DNA from 4 places in the Nocardioides convexus genome. Region 1 is predicted to be linked to each of the others. Evidence: riboswitches for the same ligand, from Rfam matches in the RefSeq annotation. Region 1 holds a riboswitch; each other region holds the start of a gene.

Region 1 (4,770 bases):
CTTCGAGGGCTGGCTCGACGTCGACGTCGATGGGGAGACGTTCCGGATCGAGATCGAGCGCGCCCACATGGAGGAGGACACCGGCAAGTCGAGCCACGTCGGTGGCTCGGACGGCCGGATCCACGGCGCCGACTACTCGCTGGTCGACTACAACCGGGCGGGCATCCCCCTCATCGAGATCGTCACCAAGCCGATCCTCGGGGCGGGGGAGAAGGCGCCGCTGGTCGCGAGGGCCTACGTCTCGGCGATCCGCGACCTGATCGTCGCCCTCGGCGTCTCCGACGCCCGGATGGACCAGGGCTCGATCCGCGCCGACGTGAACCTCTCGCTGGCCCCGAAGGGCTCGGACGTGCTCGGCACCCGCTCCGAGACCAAGAACGTCAACTCGCTGCGCTCGGTCGAGCGGGCGGTGCGCTACGAGATGTCGCGCCACGCGGGCATCCTCGAGGCCGGCGGCTCGGTCCTCCAGGAGACGCGGCACTTCCACGAGAACGACGGCTCCACCTCCTCGGGCCGCGAGAAGTCCGACGCCGAGGACTACCGCTACTTCCCCGAGCCGGACCTGGTGCCCGTCGCTCCCAGCCGGGAGTGGGTCGAGGAGCCTGCGCGCCACCCTGCCGGAGAACCCCGCCACCAAGCGGGCCCGCCTGCAGGAGGAGTACGGCTTCTCCGACCTGGAGATGCGCGACGTGTGGGCCTCCGGTGCGCTTCCGCTGATCGAGGCGACGGTCGCTGCCGGCACCTCCCCGCAGTCCGCGCGCAAGTGGTGGGTCGCGGACCTGCTGCGCCGTGCCAACGACGCGGGCGTCGAGCCTGGCCGAGGTCGGTGTCACGCCGCAGCAGGTCGCCGAGGTGCAGGCGTTGGTCGACGCCAAGACGATCAACGACAAGGCTCGCCCGCCAGGTCTTCGACGGCCTCATCGCCGGCGAGGGCACCGCCGCCGAGGTCATCGAGAAGCGCGGCCTGGCCCTGGTCTCCGACGACGGCCCGCTGCTCGCCGCGATCGACGACGCGCTGGCCGCCCAGCCGGACATCGCCGAGAAGATCCGCGGCGGCAACCACGCCGCCGCGGGTGCCGTCATCGGTGCGGTCATGAAGGCCACCCGCGGCCAGGCCGACGCCGCCCGGGTGCGCGAGCCTGATCCTGGAGAAGGCTCTCGTAGTCAAGAGGATCCACCGTGGAGGGCGCGGATTCCGGACAGACGTCCGGAATCCGCGCCCTTCGTGCGTGCACCGGTGGTGGCCCGGGGCGCCCCGTGCCACGGTGGCTGGCCTCGGGAAGTACCCGGACTCACCAGAGACAGGGGAACAACATGAAGCGCACCATCGTCACCGCCCTCGCCGGCATCGCCCTCACCGGAGGCGTCGCCCTCGCCGGTGCGGCGCCCGCGTCCGCGGCCAACTACGTCGCCGGCCCCTACGGCTCGCTGTCGAGTCGCAACAGCAGCCGGCTGACCTACGTCCACGACGGCGGCTTCAGCTACGTCGGCAGCTGCTACCGCCAGAGCAACGGCTACTACTACTTCCAGTACCGCTGAGCCTCAGGTCGTCTCGCGCAGCCCGGTCACGGAGATCCAGCCACGGTTGCCGTTCGGGGTCTCCACCGCCACCCAGGTGCGGTTGCCTCCCTGCGACTCACCGCGCCGGGTCACCCAGCGGCTGAGCACCTCGGCGCCGCGCGGCAGCGAGCCGATCCGCGCGTCGAGGGTGCTCGGGCCGCGGCGGATGTTGACCCCGGTCCGGGCCCGGTAGGCCCACTGGCCACCGGTGCACGCGACCGGCGCGCGCCCGATGTTCTGCACGTAGCGGGCCGCGATCCAGGCGTCGCGGCCGTGGATCTTGTACCAGCGCTGGTTGCCGCCGACCACGGTGCCGTTGAGCCTGGCAGTCGAGGGTGACGACCGCGCCCTTGCGGATGCCCGCGCCCGTCGTACCGACGTGGGTGGAGGGGGCCGTTCGCTGGACCACGCCACCGCTGGCGACCACCCGGCCCTGGTACGTCGGGGCGGCGGGCGCCGGTGCGGCGCCGAGGACGATCGAGGCGGCGGCGACGAGACCGGCGGCGCCGAGCGATGCGAGATGACGGTTCATGGTTCTGCCTTCCGAGAGGAGGTGCTTGCTCCCAGACAGACGCTGGGTTTCGCCGGAAAGTTGTGGGACATCATCGAGAGATGAAGCGCCGCGCCCTGCTCGTCCTCGGCCTGGTCGCCGTGGTGCCGCTGATCGCGGTGGACCCGGCGCTCGTCTTCCTCCTGCTCGACGCCGAGTCTGCTCACGCTGCTGGGGAGCGTCGGCCTCACGATGACCGCCGCCGACGTACGGCTGGCGCTGACCCGGTTCACCGGCGCCTTCGCCACCAGCCTCCCCGTGCTGGAGTCGCGGGCCGGCTGGCGGCTCACCCGGGAGGAGCCGCGGTCGCTGCTGACCGCCTGATTCGGCCGGGATGGGGCCGGCGGGGCGTGCGAAAGGTACGCTGCGCGGGATAGACTCACCACGCGTCCGTGGTGGGGGAAGCCGGTCGAAGTCCGGCGCTGACCCGCAACCGTAGGCCATCTCGAGGGTGGCGAGCCGGAGCACCCGCACCGGACGTCCTGACACCACGCTGTCGTGGACGCAGCGGTCGACGGTCTCCCCGGCGCCCGCTGCCTGCAGCGGGAAGGAACCCTCATGTCGATCCGTACGCGCGCCGGCGCCCTGCTCGCCGGCGGAGCGCTCGTCGCCTCCGGCCTGGCCCTCGCCGGCCCCAGCCCGGCGGCCCACGCCGCCGACAACCCGTCGCCCGAGGCGGCCGCGACGACCGCCTGGCTGAAGGCCCAGGCTCGTCGACGGCCTGCTGTCGGGCAACGTCGGCCAGACCGTCGACTTCGGGCTCAGCGCCCTGGCCAGCGGCACCGACACCCCCGAGTCTGCTCGCCCAGGCTCGGCGCCGGGATCGAGACGAAGCACGCCGACATCGCCGCCGGAAGCCCGACCCTGGTCGCCGAGGTCGTCACCTTCCAGGCCCAGGTCGGCAGCGCCGACAGCGGCTTCGTCCAGGCGGTCGCGGACGCCACCGACGCCACCGGCAAGTTCGACGGCGGTCAGGCCTACCAGCAGGTCTGGGGCGTCTCCGCGCTGCACGCGGCGGGCAACGCCGAGGACGCGGCTGCGGCCGGCTACCTGCGCGCCGACCAGTGCACCTCGGGCGCCTGGGGCTACGGCGTGGCGTGCGGCGACGGCACCGACTACGACACCACCGCGCGAGCCGTGCTGGCCCTGCTGCCCTTCGACGAGGACCCCCAGGTGTCCGACGCGATCGACAAGGCCGTGGGGTGGCTCGAGAGCGAGCCTTGCCCCCGACGGCGGGATCGGTGAGTCGATGTGGACCCCGATCAACACCCAGAGCACCGGCTTGGTGGCGTGGGCGCTCGGCGAGGCCGGGCGCCCTGCGGCGGCCAAGGCGGCGTCGTACGTCGCGGCGCGCCAGCCTGGTCCGGGTGACCGGGTGCGCCTCGCCGCTCGACAGCGAGCACGGCGCGATCGCCTACGGCGACGAGGACCTGAAGCAGGCGCGCACCGCCGGCAAGATCGACCCCGCGGACCGCGGCTACCAGTGGATCTGGCCGAGCGCACAGGCGCTCGCCGGCCTGGCCTACCTCGGCAACCCGGTCAGCGGCCGCGTCTACGGCCCGACCGGCTACGTCCGCTCCGGCACCACCGTCACCGTCCGGGCGACCGGCCTGCGCGCCGGCCAGAGTGCCTGCCTCGCCGGCTTCGGCAACGCCCGGACGATCGCCGGTCCGGGCTACTCCACCGTGCAGGCTGCCGGCCACCACGGGCAACCGGGTCCTCGCCCTGCGCTGGCTCGGTGGCGGCGTCACCACCACCATCAAGTCGCTGGGTGCCAAGACCTTCCGCCCGAAGCCTGCGCACCCTCCGCGTCAAGCGTGGCGGCCTGCAGGTCGTCACCGTGACCGGCCTGGCACCGGGTGAGCGCTTCACCGTCCGGTACGCCGGCCGCGCGATCCGCACCGCCACCGCCACCTCGACCGGCGTGGCCCGGGTGAGCTTCCGGGTCGGCCGGGTCAAGGGCGTCAAGAGCGTGGTCGTGCTCGGCCAGTTCTCGAACCGGCGCGGCGCGACCACCTTCCGGGTGGTGCGCTGACCGTGCGGGTCACCCGGCTGCTCGGGCCGGTCGCCGTGAGCGTCCTCGCGGCGGCCGGGCTGGCGTTCCTCTCACCGCCGCCCGCCTCCGCGGCAGGCGGCGCCTGCCCGGGCGCGACCGGCGTGACGGTCGTCGTGGACTTCAACGAGCCTGCCGGCGGGCGCGGAGGTCCAGGTCGGCTGCGACAGCCAGCCGGGCGCGCGCGCCGTCGACAACTTCGCCAACGCCGGCTTCTCCCTCACCCCGCGGGCGACCGACCCCGGCTTCACCTGCCAGATCAACAGCCAGCCGGCCGACCGCGACTGCGCGGCCACGGACGCCTTCTGGAGCCTGTGGGTCTCCGACGGCAAGAGTGGGAGGTGGACGTTCGCCACCCGGGGCGTCACCAGCCTGCGCGTCCCCGCCGGTGGCTACGTCGCCTTCGCCTGGCACCAGGGCGCCGGCCAGGCGAGCCCGCCGGACGCCGTACCGACCCCGCGGGTGCCGAAGGCCACCCCGACGCCCTCGTCCGCGCCGAGCACCAAGGCCACCCAGGGCGCCAAGACCGGTGGCTCCGCGGGCGGGCCGAAGCAGGCCCCGTCCGCGACGCCGACAGCCTCGAGCGCCGCGGCGAGCGCGACACCGA
Region 2 (4,770 bases), 950 kb from region 1:
TGAGCGTGGTGAGGGGCGATTCGCGGTGGCGACCGGCACCTCGAAAGCCGTCGGTTCCGGCAGACTCGTGACCTACTCGGTTGAGATCGAAGAAGGGCTGCCGTATGCCGTCAACGACGTGGCCGAAGTGGTGGAGCGTGTGCTCGGCGACGACCGCGGTTGGGCAAGCGCGATGGGCCTTTCGCTCCGACGGGTGACGTCGTCGCCGGACTTTCGAATCCGGTTGTCGACACCGAAGACGAGCGACGAGCTGTGTGCGCCGCTCAACACGGGCGGTCGGCTCTCGTGCCGCAATGGGCAGATGGTCGTTCTCAACGCCTGGCGGTGGGCTAATGGGGCCGACGCCTATGCAAGCGACCTGAGGAACTACCGGGCCTACATGATCAACCACGAGTTCGGGCACGCCCTCGGCAATGCCCACCGCACTTGCCCCGGAAAGGGCCATCCAGACTCCGGTCATGGTTCAGCAGACGAAGGGTCTCGACGGCTGTCGTGCGAATCCATGGCCGGCCGCCAACTAGATGGCTACTATGTTACCTAGTAGAAGGGTCGGTTGCATGCTCCTCACCCGCCGGATCGTTGCCGCCGGGGTCGCCGCCGTGTTTACAGCGCTGGCGATCGGAATTCCGACAGGCGTGATCGCAACGCCTTGGTATCACCGGATGACCCCGGTGCTGTGGTGGAACTACCCGGTCTGGGCGCTCACTTCGATCCTCACCGGAATGCTCGTCGCGACGTACGTGCGCGACCCCGCTACGCCGGTGCCCGTAACCCAGGGCGGAAAGACCTTCGCAGGTAGCGCGCTGTCGCTGTTCGCGGTCGGATGCCCCATCTGCAACAAAGCTCGTTGTCATGGCCATCGGCGTGAGCGGGGCTCTCAATGTGTTCGCTCCGATCCAACCGATGCTCGCAGTCGGATCTCTTGGGTTACTCGTTTACGCCCTCTGGGCGCGCCGGCGCACCGCGGTCGCGTGCAAGATCGCAGACTCGACCAATGGACAGCGCGGCCGAGTTGTCGTGACGCGACTTGCCTCAGGCTCGTTGATCGGTCTCGCCTGCGGCGAGGCCCTGCTGGGGCCACCCGAGGTGGGTGGCCGCACCGACGTGCCGGCGCTGCGAGGGAACGCGGCGAACCCACATAGAGTTCTTGTCTCCGGGTACGTCGATAGGCGTGCAGGCGGCGACTGATCGTTCGCACGCGCGAGTTGGCCGTATACGAGGTCTGCTCGCGGTGATCTGCGCCACGATGTTCGCGTGGCTGATCGTCACGCAGGTCCTCCAGGCTGCTGCGAGTATCGACGACCGCCCGATCTCCGAGGATCTTGTTCACCGAGCATCGTCTCTGACTGCGAGCGTCGAGCAGGGCGGTGAACATGGCCTCCGCGCGGAGGCTGGTGGCCGTCCTGCCGAGAAGCATCTGGTCCCTCTGTGGTGTGCCTGCCTGGCGGTGCTGGTGTGTGCCGACTGTTCAGCCGTCAGACGCAACGAGGTCAGAAGCAAGGCGCCTCTCTCGTGGCGCATCCGGAAATCCGGCTGCGGCGCCACGGAGACTGCCTCGCCGATGGCGCCCGCCGCCAAGAACCCCACCCATCAGCCTCCCCAGTGATCCGCATGTGAGGGACCGAGCGGGGCCCGCACTTCGCGGGACCGCCGACATCGCACGACTCGGCCACGCCTATGCCGCTGAGAATCAGCGGCTCAGCCTGTCGCGTCACCCGGAACGGAACCAGACCTGAGGAGAAAGCACGATGACAAGCACCATCACCGAGATGATGAACGCCTACCCGGCACGGATCTATACCGACCGCGAAGACGTCGCCGCGTGCGTGGCGGCCTGCGTGGAGTGCGCGCAGAGCCTGTACCGCGTGCGCCGACGCTTGCCTCAGTGAGGGCACCATCGCGGACCTGGTCAAGTGCGTCAGGAGCAATCTCGACTGCGCCGACACCTGCGAAGCAACTGCTCGCGTGTTGTCCCGCCATACGGGCTACGACGCAGCCATCACCCGCGCCGTGCTCCAAGCCTGTGCCCAGGCGTGCACGTCCTGCGGGGACGAGTGCGGTCGACACGCCACTATGCACGAGCACTGTCGCATCTGCGCAGACGTTTGTCGTAGGTGCGAGGCAGCCTGCCAGAAGGTCCTCAACGCCATCGGCTAACCGCTGGGGAAGGCCGCCGCCGGTCGGCCTGCGGCGGCGGCCCTTCCCCGGTTGGACCAGGGAGCCGATCCACTACAGGACCTTCGGACGTGGGCCGCGCCAAAGACGCCCCACGAGCCCCTCCGGTGACGTCGTACCCACGGTCGGCCGCCTGATGAACTGCAAACTATCTTGCGTAGTAGTTGTGGAACACTGGGCACGCTGCGATGTACGGGAAGCCGGTGAAAATCCGGCACGGTCCTCGCCACTGTGACTGAGGAGTTGCGCGCCTCGACGGCCACTGACCTTCGGGTTGGGAAGGCTGGCGCGTAATGGTGATCCGGGAGTCAGGAGACCGGCCGCGGCGACCAACAACCACGAGGCATGGAACGAAAGGCGCCACCATGGCCACATCTCACGTCCAGATCCCTACTCCTCTCCGCGTACCCGCCTGGGTGTGGGTCCTGTCGGCCTTCGCTCTCATCGCGCTTTTCGTGATGAGCCAGGAGAATGGCGCGCTCCTCGGCGCGACTGCCGGCCAGTACCTCCACGAGTTCACCCACGACGCTCGTCACACTCTCGGCTTCCCGTGCCACTGAGGAGTGTCGTCATGAGCATCGCTGTTCCGCTGTCCTCTGTTCCCAATGCAAAGTCTGCGCCGATATGTGAGCAGCGGCGCGGCCGCAGGCGCCGTCGGCGGCGCTGCGGCTGCTGTCGTGATGTACTCCGTCACCGAGCCGCTCCTTCGACAGGCACTCATGGTCGAGGATCGCCGAGTGCACGCCGGGGCCGGCCATGAGATGGCGGAGCCGCTCGTTGGCCGCACGATGCAGGTGGTCGGCGGGATGGCCACCACCCTCGTCATAGGAGCGATTTTCGGGGTCGTCTTCTCGGTGGTGTTCGCGCGCACCCGGCACCGCCTTCCCGCGCTGACAGAGCACGGCCGCGTCATGGCCCTTGCGGCCCTAGGGTTCGTCGTCTTCGCTCTGGCGCCGCAGATCAAGATCCCGGGCAACCCGCCGGCGGTCGGGGACCCGGCGACGATCAGCCACCGGACGCTGATCTTCACCCTGACCATCCTGTTGACGCTCGCACTGGTGCTCGCGCTGTTCAACCTCGACGCATCGCTTCGAGATCGGCTGTCAATACCAGTGCGCTCCATCGTCACGGTGGCGGCGTTCGCTGTCGGTACGTCGGCGATCTTGCTGCTCGTGCCGGACTCACCTGATGGCATACCGACCGACATGCCCACCACTCTGATCTGGAACTTCCGCCTTGCCTCTCTGGGGCAGCTGGCCACCATGTGGGCGTCACTTGGCTTGGTGTTCAGCGTGCTTATCCACCGCGGGCGACGGCAGCCCAGGCTCCACTCGCTAGACCCGCAGCGAGGCGGTCCGCATCAGGCTTGATCCGGACCGCCTCTGCTCTCTTTCGACCGGTCTCTGGCCAAAACACCTATCGCGCCTACGCCGCGCGGGCAGGGCGTTTGCCCCCGGCGTCGGCCGGATCGGACCGTCCATGAACCTTTGGGGACACTTGCGGGCTGAGCCGACCCGAAGACAGGTTGTTTATCCATGCTCAGCAAGAGAGGGTGAGGCGCCGTGCACGGCGGCGCAGGGCGAAACTTCCGCCGACGGCCCGTCGATGCTCGCCGACCTTCCGCTCCACATCGAACGACGCGGCGGCTCAAACTCGGCTCAAAATGGCGGTCCCACGGGCGTGGTACGCCTCGAGGCGACTGGCGTCGACTGAAGGCGACGGTCAAGGTGAGCCGCCCTCTGACCTGCTACTTTGGTGAGATCGAGATGTCGGCCGTGGGCGTGCCGGGTCGGCACCGGACGCCCCATCTGATCCCTACGGATCAGAAGGTTTGGGGTTCGAATCCCTACAGGCGCGCGAGCGAAACAGCACTCGCAGCAAGGCCCCCGCACCATCGCGTGCGGGGGCCTTTGTCGTTGCCGGTGACTACGCTGGTGAGTCGACGGGTCGGAGGTGACCACGGATGTTGCAGTTCCAGAGCGAGAGCCTCGAGGAGACCGAGGAGTTCCTCAGCGAGCAGTACGCGCCCATGCGCATCGGCAGCACCACGGCCGACGCCCCGTCACGGATGTCCCGCGTCGCGTCGGACCTGATCAGCGTCGATCGGCTGGACTTCGCCTTCGAGATGACCTACGACGTCGCGCCGCTCGGCCGGATCGGCCTGTGCGACATCGCCACCGGCACGATCGAGGGTCACGGCCCCGAGGGAGCCGGGCGGGAGTCCTTCGGGCCGGGGGACCTGTTCGTGCTCTCGCCTCCCGACCGCGGCTACGGCGGCACGATCAACCGGGCCCGCTACACCGTGACGATGATCGACCCCGACGTCCTCAGCGCCGTCGCCGCCGGCAGCGGTGAGGCACCGGTCACCCTGCTCGACCACCGGCCCACCGGCGCGGCCGCCGCCGCCCGGCTGCGCGCCGCGATCGAGCACTTCGACCTCGCGGTCCTGGGCGATCCGGTCGCGGCGGGGAACCCGCTGATCCTTGGCCAGGCGGCCCGGTACGTCGCCGCGCACGTGCTCAGCACCTTCCGCACCTCCGCCGTCGGTGCGGTCTCCGGCGACAGCCGCGACGCTCACCCAGCCGCGCTGCGCCG
Region 3 (4,770 bases), 4.2 Mb from region 1:
GGGAGGTGACGACGGCGTCGATGCTCTCCTTCAGGCTCGCTCAGCCAGCGGGCCACCTCGGCGGCCTGGGCGAGGCCCTCCTCGGACAGTGCGGGGTTGTCGCCGCCGAGGCCACCCGAGAAGCGGCGGCCGGTCGTGTGCGGGGTGACGCCGTGGCGGACCAGCACGACGGTGGTCGGCTCCCCCGGGCCGGTCGCGGGCGAGGACGCCTCCTCCGCCGCGGACTCCGGCTCGTCGGCGACGCCGTCACCCGCCACCGTGACCCCCGAGCGCAGCCCGTCGAGGGCCTCGTTCGCGAGCCGGTCGGCGTGCGCGTTCTCCGCGCGCGGCACCCAGGTGTACGTCGTGCCCTCGGGCGCGATCGCGGCCGCCTCGGCGGCCAGCGCCTTCATGTCGGCGTGCTTGATCTTCCAGTTGCCGGACATCTGCTCCACGACGAGTCTGGGAGTCCATCCGCACCTCGACCGCGGCACCGGGGGCGTGCTCGACGGCGAGCGCGAGACCGGCGACGAGCCCGGAGTACTCCGCCACGTTGTTGGTCGCCACCCCGATCGTCCGGGCGTCCTCGGCGAGCACGGCGCCGGTGGCGGCGTCCCTCAGCACCGCGCCGTACGACGCGGGGCCGGGGTTGCCGCGCGAGCCGCCGTCGGCCTCGACGACGACCCGGTCAGGAGTGGGGATCACAGCCCGCTCTCGGCGGTGCGGACCAGGATCCGCTGGCACTCCTCGTGCCGGACCACCGTCTCCGGGGACAGCGCCCGGATCTCGGCGAGTCTCGCTGGCGTCCAGCGCGAGCCTGGCAGCCGCTGCACTGCCGGGCACGCAGCGCACCCACGGCCACGCCGCCCTTGCTGGCGCGCGGCTTGTCGTAGAGCGCGAGCAGGTCGGCGGGGATGTCGGCGACGATCGGGTCGCGCCGGGTGCTCACGGCGAGGATCTCGGCGTCGAGTCTCACCGGCCTTCTCGTCACGCGCGGACGTCACTCACCGAGCCTGGGCGTCGATCTCCTCGACGGCGCCGGTCGACTCGGCAAGCGCGGCCTGTGCCTCCTCGAGCCTGCTCCATCACCTCCAGGCTCCTCGTCCTCCAGCGTGGAGATCCGTCGCTCCAGCGAGGCGAGACTCGTGCTGCATCCGCTCCAGCGCCTTGGGATCGCCGATGGCGCCGGAGTCCATCCGGTCCCGGTCGCGGGTCCGGCGCGCCTTGACCTGCTCCACGTCGGCATCCGCCTTGGCCTGGGCCGCGGTGAGGTCGTCCACGACGATGCGCTGGTCGCGCAGCCGCCCGTCGATGTCGCCGCGGCGACCGAGCAGGCTCCTTGATCTGCGCGGCCTGCGGCGGGTTGGCCCGCACGTGCCGGAGCCTGGTCGACCTGGGAGTCGAGGGCCTGGAGGTCGAGCAGGCGGAGCCTGCGCGGCGGGATCGGCGTTCACAGGTGCATTGTCCAAGGATCGGTGACGATCTCGCTCACCCGGGTGTCGACGGCGTCGCCGAGGGCCTCGGTGAGGCGGCGTGCGACCACCGGCAGCCAGGTCCACTCCGCCGCCCAGTGCGCCACGTCGACCAGCGCCGGACCGTCCTTCTCGACGAACTCCGCGGCCGGGTGGTGCCGCAGGTCGCTGGTGACGTAGGCGTCCACGTCGAGCGCCGCGACCCGGTCGAGCAGGAAGTCGCCGGCGCCGCCGCAGACCGCCACGCGTCGTACCGGACGGTCCGGGTCGCCCGCCACCCGTACGCCGGCCGCGGTGGTCGGCAGCGCGGCCGAGATGTTGCCCGCGAGCTCGGCGAGGCTCACCTGCGGGAGGCTGCCGATCCGGCCGGTGCCGGTCGCGGCGAGCCCGGGGTCGGCGACCTCGACCACGTCGTAGGCCGGCTCCTCGTAGGGGTGCGCGGCGAGCAGGGCGCGGACGACGTCGGCCCGCACCGCACGGTCGAGGACCACCTCGATCCGCACCTCCTCGACGGTCTCCAGCTCGCCGACGGTGCCGATCAGCGGGTCCGCGCCCTTCAGCGGCCGGAAGCGGCCCTCGCCGGGGGCGCTGGTGAAGGAGGCGAAGTCGTAGTCGCCGATCCGGCCGGCGCCGGCCTCGGCCATGGCGGCCCGCACCGGCGCAGCGGCGTCGGCGGGGACGAAGACGGTGACCTTGTCGCGCGGGCCGCCCGGCGCGGGGACGATCGGCTCCAGGTCGGTCAGGCCCAGCGCCAGGGCGAGGGCCTCGGAGACCCCGCCGGCGGCCTGGTCGGCGTTCGTGTGGGCGGTCAGCAGCGCCGTACCGGCCTTGGTCAGGGTGTGCAGCGTGCGCCCCTTGGGCGTGGTCGCGGCCACGCCGTGCACCGGCTTGAGGAAGAGCGGGTGGTGGACGACGAGCAGGTCGGCCTTCCAGTCCGCGGCCTCCTCGGCGACCGCGGGCGTCGGGTCGACGGCGAAGAGCACCCGCTTGACCGACTGCGCCGGGTCGCCGGCGACGAGGCCGACGGCGTCCCAGGAGTCGGCGGTCGCGGGCGGGTACCAGCCGTGGAGCAGGGTGACGACGTCCTCGAGCGCGGGCATGTCGGCCAGGCTAGCGGGGCCGTTGGTAGTCTGCCGGTGCCAGTCGACCTCCCCGGAGGTCAGGGAACCCGGTGCGAGTCCGGGACTGACGCGCAGCGGTGTGGGTGACGGGCGGAGCACGACGTCACTGGACCCTCCGGGGCCTGGGAAGACGCTCCGCACCGGATGATCCCGAGTCCGAAGACCTGCTGGCCCTTGCGACGTACCGCTCGCGAGGTCGTGAGGGGAGATCGCGAGGATCCCCGGCCTCGAAGGACCACAGATGGCGCGCAGCCGACCGGACCGGTGCCCGGGCATCGTGCACCCGTGGCCCGCCGACGACGGCGGCCTGGTGCGGATCCGCGTGCCCGGTGGCCGGGTCGCGCTGTCCGCGCTGCGCGCGCTGGCGGAGGTCGCGGCGACCTACGGCGACGGGCGGGTGCGGGTCACCGGCCGCGCGAACCTCCAGGTCCGCGCCATGCCGCTGGCCGGTGACCGGCTCGCCGACGAGGCGCTCGACGCCCTGGAGGCGACCGGCCTGCTGCCCTCGCGGGCGCACGACCGGATCCGCAACGTGCTGGCCTCCCCGCAGACCGGGTACGCCGGCGGGCGCGCCGACCTGCGCCCCGTGGTGACCGCGCTCGACGCCGTCCTGCTCGGCGACGAGGCGCTGGCGGGTCTGCCGGGGCGCTTCCTGTTCACCCTCGACGACGGCCGCGGCGACCTCGCCGAGCGGCACAAGGACCTCGGCCTGGTGGCGCTCGACGCGCAGACCGCGCAGGCTCCCGCGTCGGCGAGGGCTGGGGCGAGGTGGTCACGCTGGCCGGGGCCGCGGACGCCCTCGCCGGCCTGGCCCGGGACTTCCTGGTCGCCCGCGGCACCGGCCCCGCGGCGGCCTGGCACGTGGCCGAGCCTGCCCGCTTCCCTGGCCCCGCTCCGAGACCCGCGGCCCGGCGCGGACGTGCGCAGCGAGCCGCTGCCTTTCGGTGCGGTGCCCGGCGGCGAGCACGTCCCTGTCGGCGACGACGGGCTGTCCTCCGCCGACCTCGCCGCGTGGCGAGCCGAGACCGTCGTCGTGACCCCGTGGCACGGCGTGCTGATCCCCGAGCCGCTCCCCGAGGAGACCCCATGACCGACCTGACCGCTCCCCCGCGTCGGTACGACTACATCGCCGACGGCCCGGCGATCTACGTCGACTCCTTCGCGACGATCCGCCGCGAGTCCGACCTGTCCGGGGTGCCGGCGGACGCGGAGAAGGTCGCCGTCCGGATGATCCACGGCAGCGGGCAGACCGACCTGGTCCGCGACCTCGTCGTCCACCCCCGCCTCGCCGAGGCCGGCCGGGCCGCGCTGGCCGCGGGCGCGCCGATCCTGTGCGACGCCCGGATGGTCGCGATGGGCATCACCGCCGGGCGGCTGCCCGCGGACAACCCGGTGCACTGCTTCCTCACCGACGAGCGGGTCCCGGCGCTGGCGAAGGAGTGGTCCACGACCCGCACCGCCGCCGCGGTCTCCCTGTGGACGCCCTACCTGGAGGGGGCGGTGGTCGCGATCGGCAACGCTCCGACCGCGCTCTTCCACCTGCTCGAGATGATCCTCGACGGCGCTCCGCGCCCGGCCGCGATCGTCGGCTGCCCGGTCGGCTTCATCGGTGCCGCCGAGTCGAAGGACGCGCTCGCGGCCTTCGCCGACAAGCACGGCATCGACATCCCGTTCGTCACCGTGCGCGGTCGTCGCGGCGGCTCGGCCATGGCATCGTCGGCTGTCAACGCGCTCGCCCAGGAGGCGGAATGACCGGGCACTTCCACGTCGTCGGCATCGGTCCCGGCGACCCCGAGTCGATCACCCGCAAGGCCGAGCGCCTGGTCGGCGCCGCCGCCGTGGTCGCCTTCCACGCCGGGGTCCGCAAGGAGTCGCACGCCCGCCGGATCGCGGCGCACCTGATCCCGGCGGACGCCGTCGAGGAGGAGCCTGCGCTACCCGGTCACGACCGGCACCACCGACCACCCCGGTGGGTACGTCGGCGCGCTGGCCGACTTCTACGACGACTGCGAGGCCCGGCTGGCCGCCCACCTCGACGCCGGCCGCGACGTGGTCCTGCTCGCCGAGGGCGACCCGCTGTTCTACGGCTCCTCGATGTACCTCCTCGACCGCTTCCGGGACCGCTTCCCGGTCGAGGTCGTCCCGGGCGTGCCCGCCTTCGCGGCCGCGACCGCGACCGTGCCCGCCGCCCTGGTGCG
Region 4 (4,770 bases), 1.2 Mb from region 1:
CGTCCGCGAACGGGCGGGCGTCCTTGAGCAGCATCCGCTTGGCGTGGGCCAGGGTGAGCGGGTCGTCGCTGCAGATCTGGGCGACGACGTCGGTCTGCGACCACCGCTCCTCCAGCCGGTCCCGGCGGAAGGACGGCAGGCTCCTCCAGCCGCGGCCGGCGCGCCGCCGGCACCAGCGCGCGCAGCACGCGCGGGCCGAAGCCGAAGGTCGCCGTCAGCCGCGACGGGTGCCCGGCGAGGTCCGGCTCGGTGTCCGCGAGCGCGGGCCGGCCGGCCGCGAGCCGGTCGGTGTCGTCGGACAGCAGGCGCATCATCCGGGCCAGGCTCGTCCCGGCCGCCGCGCAGGTCCCATCCCACCAGGGCGAGGTGGGCCTGCGGCGGGGTCGCGATCCCGGCCTGGTTCCGGCCGACCGCCGGTGCCGTCTCCGCCCCCGGGGACGGCCCGACCACACGGGTCGTGCCGTCCCCGGCCGGCGGGCGGGGTGCCGTCGCCGCCACGGCGGCGGAGGCACTCCAGCCCACCCCGGCACCGCCGAGCGCGGCGGCACCGGTGCGGAGGACGTTGCGGCGGTCCCAACGTGGACCGCCGGGCATCAGCCTGCTGCCGTCCGTGGGCTGGTACTTCTCGTCGGCCCCGTCGAACGGCTTGACGGTGGCCTCGACCTCGGTGGTCGAGCCGTCGCCGAGGGTGAGGGTGATCGTGACGGTGGTGCCCGCCGCGACCGGTCTCTCCAGGCTCCATCATCATGATGTGGTCGCCGCCGGGTGCGAGGGTCACCTTCCCCCGGCCGGTACGACGAAGCCGCCCTCCTTGGGCCGCATCGCCATCGAGCCGTCGGCGTTCTCGACGGTCTCGTGCAGGCTCGGTCATCGCGTTGACGGTCGTCGAGGCGCTGACGACGTCGATGTCCTGGCCGGAGTCTGTTGGACAGGATGCCGAAGGCGGCGGTCATCCCGCTGCCGGCGGCCTTGACCCACGGGTCGGTGACGCTGAGCGCCTGGGCCTGGTTCTGCGTGGTGGTCGTGCTCTCGACGGCCCGCGGTGGGGACGCGTCGTCGCTGCCGCAGGCCGCGAGGGCCGGGGCCAGCAGGCCGCACAGGAGTACGGCGGACAGGGTGGTCGTGCGCATGACGAGTTCTTCTCGATTCGGGTTCCGGGCGCGCGGGAGCGCGCAGCAACGGGCGCCACCGCACCCGCCGGAACCTGCAGGGACCGGACCGTCAGTGCGCGAGGCGCAGGGAGGGGAGGAGGGTGCTCGCCCCGGCCGGCGGACCGCGTGGCACCGCGGCGGAGCGCACCGTCTGCGAACGGACCGCGACGCGCTCGGTGGACACCCGCTGGCGACCGCGCACGGGCAGCGCGACCAGGCGCAGCAGCCGCAGCACCAGCCAGCCCAGCAACGCCCACACGGCCTTCACGACCGCCTGGTCGAGGCCGGCGGCGACGGCCGTCGTCGCGGCGACCACGCCGAGGTGGGTCAGCGCCATCGACGGCGTGAGCCCGACCGCGTCGAGCAGGCCCATCCCGCCCGCGGCCTGGTGGATGTGCCCGTGGTGGTGCAGGTCGCTCGGCGCCATCATCAGCGTCAGGTGGCCCACCGCCTGGGCGCAGAAGGCGACCAGCGCGAGCCGCGGCACGTCGACCCGCCCGATGCGGGTGAGCACGATCCCCAGCGGCAGCGCGACGCCCAGCACGACCAGGCCGGGCACCAGCAGGATCGTGCCGCCGCCGGCGACGTGCGCGCAGAGCGCGCCGAAGGCCGCGACCGAGACCGGCGAGGATGCCGCGGGCAGGCCGGAACCGGCGCCCTGAGGCGGCGGCGGTTCGGGTCGCGGACATCCCCGTCATGGTAGGCGGGTGGCGGCTGCGGAGCCTTCTGCTAGCGTCCGTGACGCCAGTCGCACTCACGAGGATCGTGGGTCAGGGAACCCGGTGAGAGTCCGGGACTGACGCGCAGCGGTGAGGGTGACGGGCGGGGCAACACGCCACTGGAGCGGGCAATTCGCCGCTCTGGGAAGGCGCTCCGTCCGGTCGATCCCGAGTCCGAAGACCTGCTGGCCGTGGACCTCCGGTCCGCGTCACCCCACCCACCAGGCTTCGCGCAAGAGCCTCGGACGAAAAGAGTGACCTGTGACGTCGCGTCGTGCCCGACTCCTCCCTGCCCTGCTCGCCCTCCCGCTGGCTCTCAGCCTCCCTGAGCGCCTGCGCCGGAGCACCCGAGCCCGAGACGAAGGCGGTCGCCGGGCCGTCGTACCCGGTGGAGGCGAGCAGGCTGCGGCTACACCTCCACCGTCGCCGCACCGCCCGAGCGCGCGGTGACGATGAACCAGGGCGCCACCGAGGTGATGCTCGCGCTCGGCCTGCAGGACCGGATGGCCGGCACGGCGTACCTCGACGACAGCGTGCCGGCGAAGTGGCGCGCGGCGTACGACGGGGTGGAGGTGCTCTCGAAGGAGTACCCGGACCACGAGACCCTGCTCGCCGCGAGGGCGGACTTCGTCTACGGCTCGTACTCCAGTGCGTTCGGCGACGAGGCTGCCGGATCCCAGCAGGAGCCTGGCGAAGCTCGGCATCGGCTCCTTCCTCTCGCTGTTCGGCTGCGGCGAGAACGAGCCCTCCGCGGAGGTCTCCTTCGACGCGGTGTGGGACGAGATCGAGACCGTGGCGGACGTCTTCGGCGTGCCGGAGCGGGCGGAGGCGGTCGTGGACGCGCAGGAGGAGGCGCTGGACGTGCTGGCCGCACAGGCGCCGGGCAAGGGGCTGGACGTGTTCTGGTTCGACTCCGGTGACAAGGCCGCCTTCGCCGGCGCGGGGGAGGGCGGCCCGCAGCCTGATTCTCGACGCCGTCGGCGCGACCAACGTCTTCGCCGACGTGAAGGGCGGCTGGGCCGACGTCAGGCTGGGAGCGGGTCGTGAAGGCCGATCCCGACCTGATCGTGCTCGCGGACGCGAGCCTGGTCGAGCGCGCGGGACAAGATCACGCTGCTGGAGAAGGACCCCGTGCTGAGGAACCTGCGCGCGGTGCGGGCGAAGGCGTACGTCGTGCTGCCCTTCTCCGCCACCACGCCCGGGATCCGGCTCGCCGACGGCGCCGTGGCGCTGGGCGAGGCGCTGACGAAGCGCTCCCGATGACGCTCGCGGCACGGCCGCTCGGTGTGGTGCTGGCGCTGCTGCTCGGCCTCGCGATCGTCGTCGCGGTCGGGATCGGCTCGGTGCACGTGCCGGTGACCGACGTGCTCGACGTGGTGCTGCGCCGCCTCGGCCTCGCCGTCGACGCCACCGTCGTGGACGACCGGATCGTGTGGCAGTCTGCGGATGCCCCGCGTGCTGGGGGCCGCGGCGACCGGCGCCGGGCTGGCCATCGCCGGCGCGGTGCTGCAGTCGCTGACCCGCAACGACCTCGCCGACCCCTACCTGCTGGGCATCTCCGGCGGTGCGACCGTCGGCGCGGTCACCGTGATCGTGCTGGGCGTCGGGGTGGCCGGGCTCGCCGGCGGTGCGGCGCTCGGCGCCGGCGCCTTCCTCGGAGCGCTCGTCGCGCTGGTCCTGGTGCTCGCGCTCGCCACCGGTCGCGGGGGTGACCTGCCGCCGGCCCGCACCGTGCTGGCCGGCGTGGCCGTCGCCCAGATGTGTGCGGCGTACACGTCCTTCGTGGTCATGACCAGCGGTGAGCGGGACGCGGCTCGGCGGGTGCTGGCCTGGACGATGGGCTCCCTCGCGGGCGTGCGCTGGCACAGCGCGGTGCTCCTGCTCGTCGTGGTGCTGCTCGCGACCGTGCTGGTGCTGGGCTTCGCCGCCGACCTCGACGCGTTCGCGTTCGGGGACGCCTCGGCGTCCTCGCTCGGCGTACCGGTCGAGCGGGTGCGCTGGATCCTCCTGGTCGGTACGGCGCTGCTGACCGCCTGCCTGGTCGCCTTCACCGGCGCCATCGGCTTCGTGGGACTGGTGGTCCCGCACGTCGTACGGCTGGTGTGCGGGCCGCTCCACCGGCGGTTGCTGCCGCTCAGCGCGCTGGCCGGTGCGATCCTCGTGGTCGGTGCCGACACCGTCGCCCGCTCGCTGGTCGACGGTCAGGAGATCCCGATCGGCGTGGTCACGGCGGTGCTGGGCGCGCCGGTCTTCGCCTGGCTGCTGCGGCGCGAGTCGAGGACCCGGTGATCGCCGCGGAGGGACTGGTGTGGGGCGTGCGCGGGCGAGCGATCCTCGACGACGTGGCGCTGGCGTGCCCGCCCGGCGCGGTGACCGGCCTGCTCGGCCCCAACGGATCGGGCAAGACGACCCTGCTGCACGTGATGGCCGGGCTGCGCCGTCCGCACACCGGCACCGTCCACCTCGACGGCGACGACGTCCACCGGCTGCCGGCGCGCGAGCGGGCCCGCCGGATCGCCCTCCTGGAGCAGGAGTCCGCCACCGGGCTGCCGCTCACCGCGCGGCAGGTCGTCGAGTCTCGGCCGGATCCCGCACCGCGGCCGCTGGCCCGCGCGGAACGGCGAGGGCGCCGCCGAGATCGGCGAGGCGCTGCGCCTCGCCGAGGTCGAGCACCTGGCCGGCCGCGACTGGCAGACGCTGTCGGGTGGGGAGCGCCAGCGGGTGCAGACTGGCCCGCGCACTGGCCCAGCGGCCCGCCGTGCTGATGCTGGACGAGCCGACCAACCACCTCGACCTCGCCCACCAGATCGACCTGCTCGCCACGGTCCGCGCTCTCGGCCGCACCGTCGTCGCCGCGCTGCACGACCTCGACCTGGCCGCGGCCTTCTGCGACCACCTCG

Evidence for each region. A riboswitch is a leader RNA that binds a small molecule or an ion and turns the genes downstream of it on or off. The one in region 1 is predicted to bind cobalamin.
Region 2: linked by a shared signal. The riboswitch ahead of G5V59_RS25210 (CbtA family protein) and the one ahead of G5V59_RS31955 (hypothetical protein) in region 1 are both predicted to bind cobalamin.
Region 3: linked by a shared signal. The riboswitch ahead of G5V59_RS00755 (nitrite reductase) and the one ahead of G5V59_RS31955 (hypothetical protein) in region 1 are both predicted to bind cobalamin.
Region 4: linked by a shared signal. The riboswitch ahead of G5V59_RS23030 (hypothetical protein) and the one ahead of G5V59_RS31955 (hypothetical protein) in region 1 are both predicted to bind cobalamin.

Annotation. Positions count from the first base shown of each region.
Region 1 is NZ_JAAMYA010000001.1:4,317,493-4,322,262, forward strand. Features, by position in the region: partial or broken gene gatB (Asp-tRNA(Asn)/Glu-tRNA(Gln) amidotransferase subunit GatB) at 1-1,138, shown strand, start outside; gene G5V59_RS31940 (hypothetical protein) at 1,315-1,539, shown strand; gene G5V59_RS31945 (hypothetical protein) at 1,637-2,092, opposite strand; gene G5V59_RS31950 (hypothetical protein) at 2,173-2,487, shown strand; cobalamin riboswitch at 2,458-2,601, shown strand; gene G5V59_RS31955 (hypothetical protein) at 2,669-3,355, shown strand; gene G5V59_RS31960 (hypothetical protein) at 3,360-4,145, shown strand; gene G5V59_RS31965 (hypothetical protein) at 4,148-4,770, shown strand, end outside.
Region 2 is NZ_JAAMYA010000001.1:3,363,716-3,368,485, forward strand. Features, by position in the region: gene G5V59_RS25190 (DUF3152 domain-containing protein) at 1-541, shown strand, start outside; gene G5V59_RS25195 (hypothetical protein) at 1,172-1,606, shown strand; gene G5V59_RS25200 (hypothetical protein) at 1,749-1,889, shown strand; gene G5V59_RS25205 (four-helix bundle copper-binding protein) at 2,011-2,157, shown strand; cobalamin riboswitch at 2,326-2,515, shown strand; gene G5V59_RS25210 (CbtA family protein) at 2,802-3,545, shown strand; gene G5V59_RS25215 (helix-turn-helix domain-containing protein) at 4,139-4,770, shown strand, end outside.
Region 3 is NZ_JAAMYA010000001.1:99,281-104,050, reverse strand. Features, by position in the region: gene G5V59_RS00780 (histidine phosphatase family protein) at 1-167, opposite strand, end outside; gene G5V59_RS00775 (reverse transcriptase-like protein) at 247-684, opposite strand; gene G5V59_RS00770 (hypothetical protein) at 681-983, opposite strand; gene G5V59_RS00765 (hypothetical protein) at 1,065-1,433, opposite strand; gene G5V59_RS00760 (Nif3-like dinuclear metal center hexameric protein) at 1,430-2,551, opposite strand; cobalamin riboswitch at 2,575-2,759, shown strand; gene G5V59_RS00755 (nitrite reductase) at 2,814-3,662, shown strand; gene G5V59_RS00750 (precorrin-8X methylmutase) at 3,659-4,324, shown strand; partial or broken gene G5V59_RS00745 (SAM-dependent methyltransferase) at 4,321-4,458, shown strand; gene cobJ (precorrin-3B C(17)-methyltransferase) at 4,502-4,770, shown strand, end outside.
Region 4 is NZ_JAAMYA010000001.1:3,072,496-3,077,265, forward strand. Features, by position in the region: gene G5V59_RS23010 (Dyp-type peroxidase domain-containing protein) at 1-314, opposite strand, end outside; gene G5V59_RS23015 (hypothetical protein) at 311-871, opposite strand; gene G5V59_RS23020 (hypothetical protein) at 868-1,194, opposite strand; gene G5V59_RS23025 (hypothetical protein) at 1,222-1,710, opposite strand; cobalamin riboswitch at 1,880-2,075, shown strand; gene G5V59_RS23030 (hypothetical protein) at 2,317-2,790, shown strand; gene G5V59_RS23035 (hypothetical protein) at 2,768-2,917, shown strand; partial or broken gene G5V59_RS23040 (iron chelate uptake ABC transporter family permease subunit) at 3,130-4,159, shown strand; partial or broken gene G5V59_RS23045 (ABC transporter ATP-binding protein) at 4,156-4,770, shown strand, end outside.